DNA from 3 places in the Nissabacter sp. SGAir0207 genome. Region 1 is predicted to be linked to each of the others. Evidence: predicted binding sites of a transcription regulator. Region 1 holds the regulator's gene; each other region holds the start of a gene.
The links. Region 1 encodes Fur, which represses iron uptake genes when iron is present. Its sites were predicted from a motif close to ATAATAATGAGAACNACTATCAA; they were not measured.

Region 1 (2,273 bases):
GGGATGACTTCTTCCCGACGCTGGAAGAGATCGACTTCAACGGCAAGCTGGTGGCGCTGTTTGGCTGCGGCGACCAGGAAGATTACGCGGAGTACTTCTGCGACGCGATGGGCACCGTGCGTGACATCATCGAGCCGCGCGGCGCGACGCTGGTCGGCCACTGGCCGGTAGCTGGCTACCACTTTGAGGCCTCCAAGGGCCTGGCCGACGACAGCCACTTCATTGGTCTGGCCATTGACGAAGACCGCCAGCCGGAGCTGACCAACGAGCGCGTCGATGCTTGGGTGAAGCAGATCTCCGAAGAGCTGAGCCTGGCCGAGATCATCGGCTAAGCCCCCTCACGGCCCGGGGTGTCGATTTCTGACCGAACGGGCCGGATTTATCCCGCCAGACGCCAAAAGATCGGCTACAAGTTTGTAACTTTATACAGTATCGGGGTACACTGGCGCCGGTGTATTTCCTATCCATCAACGCGTTGCAACAGTGCATTAACAGTAGCGCGAACGGCGTTAACAGGCGGCGTTTTCTTTTGAACCCGTGAGTTCTATAATGAGACGCAATTAAAACCGTTGCGCCGCCTGATGTCATAGGCTGTATGCCTCAACGTGAATAGCATAGTAACAGGACAGAATCCGCATGACTGACAATAACACCGCATTAAAGAAGGCCGGCCTGAAAGTCACGCTTCCCAGACTTAAGATCCTGGAAGTGCTGCAAGATCCGGAATGCCATCATGTCAGTGCGGAAGATCTTTATAAGAAGCTGATTGATATGGGCGAAGAGATTGGTCTGGCCACGGTTTACCGCGTGCTGAACCAGTTCGACGACGCTGGCATCGTGACCCGTCACAACTTTGAAGGCGGCAAGTCCGTATTCGAGCTGACGCAGCAGCAGCACCACGATCACCTGATCTGCCTTGATTGCGGTAAAGTGATTGAATTCAGTGATGAATCTATTGAGATCCGCCAGCGTGAAATTGCCAAGAAACATGGCATCAAGCTGACCAACCATAGCCTCTACCTCTATGGTCATTGTGAAGCCGGTGATTGTCGCGAAAACGAAGGTTTGCACGACAAGTAACCAACCTGCGGGACGCAGGACGCCCCCCGCAGTATAAAGCTCCCGTCAGCACGGGAGCGGCAGGCAACTGCCAGTGAAAACCGCATTGATGCGGTTTTTTTTCGCCTGTTGTCCGCCCGGCGCGCTGGCCGGGCGGGACCATATCGTCAGAGGGCGACCTCCTCACTGCGGCTGACGCGCTTGCCATCCGGGCTGAGAGTGCGCACCCACGCCTTCTCCCCTACCGTGGGCTTGGCTTGCGGGTTATACGCCTGCCAGTTTTTGCCATCCACGGAGTATTGGATAACCAGCCCCGGCAGCGCCACGTTTGCCTCCAGCACGCCGGTATTGATGCGCGCGCCCGGCACGGGCAGCCGGTAGGCGACACCCTGCCGATCCAGCTTCGCGATCTCACGCTGCCCCATCAGGTTGGCGAAGCGCTGCCAGTCGGCGGCCAGTTGGTCACGGTTGACCCAATGGGTCTTGCCGCCCTGGAACTCCCGGCCAGGCTGGTACGGCAGTTCCCAGTCGGCGCGGTGCCAGGCGCGCTCCGCCAGCACCATCAGGCGCGGGTAGATGCGGTACTCCAGGTCGCTGTCGGTGCGGATGGTTTCGCTCCACGCCTGCCCGGACATGCCGTGCGCGCCCGGCCACGGGGCATCGCCGCGGGCGGTGAAGGCGTTGCCGTCGCGATCAACGGAGGTCTCGGCGTTCTGCGGCAGGTTGTCCGGCGCGAAGCTGAAGATCTTGGCTTCATCGCTGGCGCGCGTGGCCCAGTAGTAACCCGGCTCACGGGCGCTGACCTCGTAGGGTTTGTCAAAGTAGAGGTAGTCAGGGTTGGAGAGGGTGATCTCATAACCCTTGGCTGCCCACTCGCCGGCGGTCTGCGCCCCGCCCCAGTAGAGCGTATCCCAGAAGTTCACCCCCACACGCGGGGTGGCGAAGGCGCGGGCATCTTTCGCATCCTTCAGGCCATCCTGCCAGGCCTGCATCCGATCGATGCCGTGCGCCTTGACCAGCTTGCTGACCTCAATGGCAAAGTAGCTGGAGAGGTGGTCAAAGGCCGTGGCCCCGCCCGATTTGACCAGCGTCTGGCACACCTGCGATTTCGACCACGGCAGATCCTCTTTGCTCAGGTCGATGGCCCCTTTCGTCGGGTCTGCTGGCGCTTTCAGATCTTGGTAGCCCGGCCCAAGGCGGATGTTTTTCGCCTC
Region 2 (2,273 bases), on a different contig from region 1:
CCTAGTGCCTTTCCACCCAGAGGGAGTTGGCATTTGTGCGGTTCTGCTGGCGGCACGGTTCTGCTTATCATTGGTTATACTCAATGGATGTTGAGCAATCCGGGAGCCGTTTATGATTCAAACAATGGAAGAACTTGATAAGGTCCGTGACGCCTGTTATCGCATGGTCACCCGCCGCTCATCGCTCTCTGGTGTGGCATCGGCGGTGCCGTTGCCCGGCGTGGATGTGGGGTCTGATGCCGCTATCCTGCTGGAGATGCTGCCGGCCATCAGCAAGAGGTTCGAACTGACGGAATCGGATATTGAAAACCTCGATCCTACCGCCAAGGCGCTGGTACTGACCACCGCCGGTAGCGTGGGATCAAAGGTAATAGGCCACTCGATTACCCGTGATTTGGTGATCAGGCTGCTGAAAAAAGCCGGCATGAAAATGGCCTCCAAGCAGCTGGTAAAATATGTGCCCTTTGCTGGCCAGGTAATTGCCGCTGGCATCGGTTTTGCTGCGATGAAATATATCGGCAATGCCCACGTTGATGCCTGCTATCAAGTGGCGAAAAGTTATATTGAAAAACAGGGCGCGCCGTTGCCAGACGCCGCCCGTTAACCTGCCATAACTGGGGCAGGCCAGCTGCCTGCCCTGCCCTTTTCCTGCCGTAATAACGCTTCCTTTATTAACTGTTAACATTTCCTTGCTTTGATAATCACAATGCGTATAGTTCTCATTTGTTTTCCTTTCGTTGGCATGAGGAGCTGCGCCTGCTTTTGCGCGGAAATGCGACGTCTGGACACTATCCTGCCTGGAGAGCGGCTCTGATCCCTGCGTTGGGTGGCGGTGCGCCGCTTGCCAATGCAGAACATTAAAAATAATCAGAGTGGAAAAAGTATGCTTTCGAATATCAGGGAAAAGGGCAACCGCGCGGCGATGCCAACCGCGGCCACAGGTTTGTCGCTGCTGGCAGTAATGGTGTCAACCGCGCTCTACACCACGCAGGCACAGGCAGAAGAGGCAGCGGATACACTGGTGGTCAGCGCCGATGCCGGTAACGGCAGCACTAATACCGACGCACAGGATTACACCGTAAAAACCACCACCGCTGGCACCAAAATGCTGCTAGTACCGCGTGACGTGCCGCAGTCTGTCAGTATCATCAGCAAGCAGCGCATGGCTGACCAGAACCTGCAAACGGTGTCAGATGTGCTGAATAACACCACCGCCATCTCCCCCGTGGTGGCAGACAGCGATCGCGTGACCTTCTACTCCCGTGGCTTCCTGATCACCAACTTCCTCTACGACGACATTCCGACCACCATCAGCGACGTCTGGAACTTCGGCGATCAGGCCGGTGATACCGCCATCTATGACCGGATCGAAGTGGTACGCGGCGCGACCGGCCTGATGAGCGGCGCGGGCAACCCCTCTGCCTCAGTGAACATGGTGCGCAAGCACGCCGACAGCCGTGAGCTGACCGGCTCACTCTCCGCCAGCTACGGCAGTTGGGACAAACAGCGCTACGTGGCGGATGTCTCCGCGCCGCTGACCGACTCCGGCAACGTGCGTGGCCGCGTCGTGGCGGGCTATCAGGACAATGACACCTGGCTCGATCGCTACCACTCGCGCAAGAAGTTCTTCTACGGCGTGATCGACGCGGATCTGACCGACTCCACCACCCTCTCCGTGGGGTATGACTATCAAGATAGCCACACCTCCGATCCGACTTGGGGCGGCATTCCGACCTGGTACAGCGACGGCAGCCGCACCCATTACGATCGCAGCTTCAATGCCGCGCCAGATTGGGCCTATACCGACATTGACTCGAAAAAGGTGTTCGCCACCCTGACCCAGCGCTTTGACAGCGGCTGGCTGATGAAGGTGAACGGCAGCCACGATGAAACCAAATTCGACTCGCGCCTGATGTACCCCTCCGGCTACCCGGACAAAACCACCGGCAGCGGCGTCATGGGCTACGGCGGCTGGAACACCGGCAAACGCAAGATCGACGCGCTGGACGCCTACGCCAGCGGCCCGTTCGAACTTTTCGGCCGTCAGCATGAACTGGTGGCAGGCGTCAGCTACAGCCGCCAGAACAACCACTATTTCAATACCCAGTCCACCCTGAGCGAATCGGACATCGGCAACTACAACCAGTGGGACGGCAACATCGCCTACCCGACGTGGAGCCCGTGGGTGGATTACCAGAATGACACCGTCATCCAGAAATCCGCCTACACCGCCGTTCGCTTCTCGGTGACCGATCCACTGCACCTGATCGCCG
Region 3 (2,273 bases), 1.7 Mb from region 1:
ACACGGATGTGTTGCAGGATACCGATCAGGGCGGAGATAAAGACAATCGGGCAGAGCACTTTCAGGAAGAAGAAGGCCAGACCCTTGTCGCCCATTCCGCCGAAGACAAAGTCAGTACCTTGGGCGGCGTAGCCGAGCAGCTTGTCAAAGAAGTTGGCAAAGCCCTGAACAAAGCCTAAACCAACTTCCGAATTCAGGAAGAAGTAGGCGAGCAGGACTTCAATAACCAGTAGCTGTGCGATAAAACGTAAGCGTATGTTCTTGCGATCGTGACTGACCAACAGCGCCAGTATAGCGACCACAGCCAACGCCAACACGAAGTGTAGTATGCGGGACATGTGTGCTCCAAATTTGAGGCAGGCAATATTTCGGGGGACATTTTATGTAACGGCTACATTAAAAACGAGACATCAATTGCAAATATAAAAAGTCATGCTGCTAAAAGCAACGAAATGGCGCATTTATCAGCCACTTAAGAAACACATGTGCCAGCTGAATATTTGTGCTAGTTTTAATAATTGCGATAGTACGCGCTAAATTCTCGCGGACTGGGTAAATTTCGAACGGCAAAACCCTCAAAATACAGGGGACTCTGTGGTCTTCGTTCCCACAACTCTTTAGACACATCACTGCAGCCTATCAGTGAGATACAGAGAAGCGATGGAATTACGCTTGATAATGATTCTCATTAACCTGATGATGGCGGTAAGCTCACAATGATTAAGGGTTATAGGCTATGCTGAACAGCCGCGCTGACTCCACCAGCCGCACGTCCAGAAAAATCAAACTTTCCCTCATGGGGCCGGCGTTTATCGCCGCCATTGGCTACATCGATCCGGGTAACTTCGCCACCAATATTCAGGCGGGGGCCTCGTTCGGCTATCAGCTGCTGTGGGTGGTGGTGTGGGCCAACCTGATGGCCATGCTAATCCAGCTGCTGTCGGCCAAGCTGGGCATCGCCACCGGCAAGAATCTGGCGGAGCATATCCGTGACCGCTTCCCGCGCCCGGCCGTGTGGGCCTACTGGGTGCAGGCGGAGATCATCGCCATGGCGACCGATCTGGCGGAGTTCATCGGCGCGGCGATTGGCTTTAAGCTGCTGCTCGGCGTGTCGCTGCTACAGGGGGCCGTGCTGACCGGCATTGCCACCTTTATTATCCTGGCGATTCAGCGGCGTGGGCAGAAGCCGCTGGAGTGGGTGATTGGCGGCCTGCTGCTGTTTGTGGCGGCGGCCTACATTGTGGAGCTGTTCTTCTCGCAGCCCAAAATGACGGAGCTGGTGAAGGGGATGGCGCTGCCATCGCTGCCGGGCGCGGAGGCAGTCTATCTGGCCGCGGGCGTTCTGGGCGCGACCATTATGCCGCATGTCATCTATTTGCACTCGTCGCTCACCCAGCGTTCCGGCTCCAGTTCCAAGGCGGAGCGCTACTCCTCCACCAAGCTGGACGTGGCGATCGCCATGACCATCGCGGGCTTTGTCAATCTGGCGATGATGGCAACCGCCGCCGCGGCCTTCCACTTCAGCGGCCACAGCGGCATCAGTGAGCTGGATCAGGCTTACCTGACGCTGGAGCCGCTGCTGGGCCACGCCGCGGCCACCATCTTTGGCCTCAGTCTGGTGGCCGCCGGCCTCTCCTCCACGGTGGTGGGCACGCTGGCAGGGCAGGTGGTGATGCAGGGCTTTGTGCGCTTCTATATCCCGCTCTGGATCCGCCGCGTGGTGACCATGCTGCCCTCGTTCATCGTGATCCTGATGGGAATGGACGCCACCAAAATTCTGGTGATGAGCCAGGTGCTGCTGAGCTTCGGTATTGCGCTGGCGCTGCTGCCACTGCTCTCTTTTACCGGCAACCGCGAGCTGATGGGGGAGATGACCAACACCCCGCTGATGCAGAATTTAGGGCGGATGATTGTGGTGGTGGTGATTGGCTTGAACGCCTACCTGTTGATCAGCATGCTCCGCTAACAGGCAGAAAAGAGAAAGGCAGGCCCTTGGGCCTGCCTTTTTTTATTTGTTTTTATTATGTGCTGTGTGTGTCTTTGCCGTTATCAATGATGTCCATGGCCGCGGCCATGATCGTGGCCGTGGTCATGCCCCCAGCCGTGACCACGGGGCGGGCCGTGGTGCCAGCGCGGTGGGGGCGGCGGTGGCCGGTGGAAGCGGGGATGATGACGGCCCCACCAGGCACGGTCACGCCAGCGGTGTCCATCCCAGTAGTTGCCATGCCGGTCGCGGTCACCGATGGAGAGCGACAGACCGGGCATCCGTAAAT

Region 2: the regulator Fur is predicted to act here: its motif matches at 707-729, upstream of fhuE (ferric-rhodotorulic acid/ferric-coprogen receptor FhuE).
Region 3: the regulator Fur is predicted to act here: its motif matches at 673-695, upstream of C1N62_RS04615 (Nramp family divalent metal transporter).

What each region holds. Positions count from the first base shown of each region.
Region 1 covers NZ_CP028035.1:2,732,649-2,734,921, forward strand. The annotation lists gene fldA (flavodoxin FldA) at 1-332, shown strand, start outside; gene fur (ferric iron uptake transcriptional regulator) at 637-1,080, shown strand; gene C1N62_RS12120 (beta-N-acetylhexosaminidase) at 1,227-2,273, opposite strand, start outside.
Region 2 covers NZ_CP028036.1:223,018-225,290, reverse strand. The annotation lists gene C1N62_RS18850 (hypothetical protein) at 113-604, shown strand; gene fhuE (ferric-rhodotorulic acid/ferric-coprogen receptor FhuE) at 884-2,273, shown strand, end outside.
Region 3 covers NZ_CP028035.1:1,048,692-1,050,964, forward strand. The annotation lists gene C1N62_RS04610 (NupC/NupG family nucleoside CNT transporter) at 1-338, opposite strand, end outside; gene C1N62_RS04615 (Nramp family divalent metal transporter) at 737-1,966, shown strand; gene C1N62_RS04620 (DUF2502 domain-containing protein) at 2,050-2,273, opposite strand, start outside.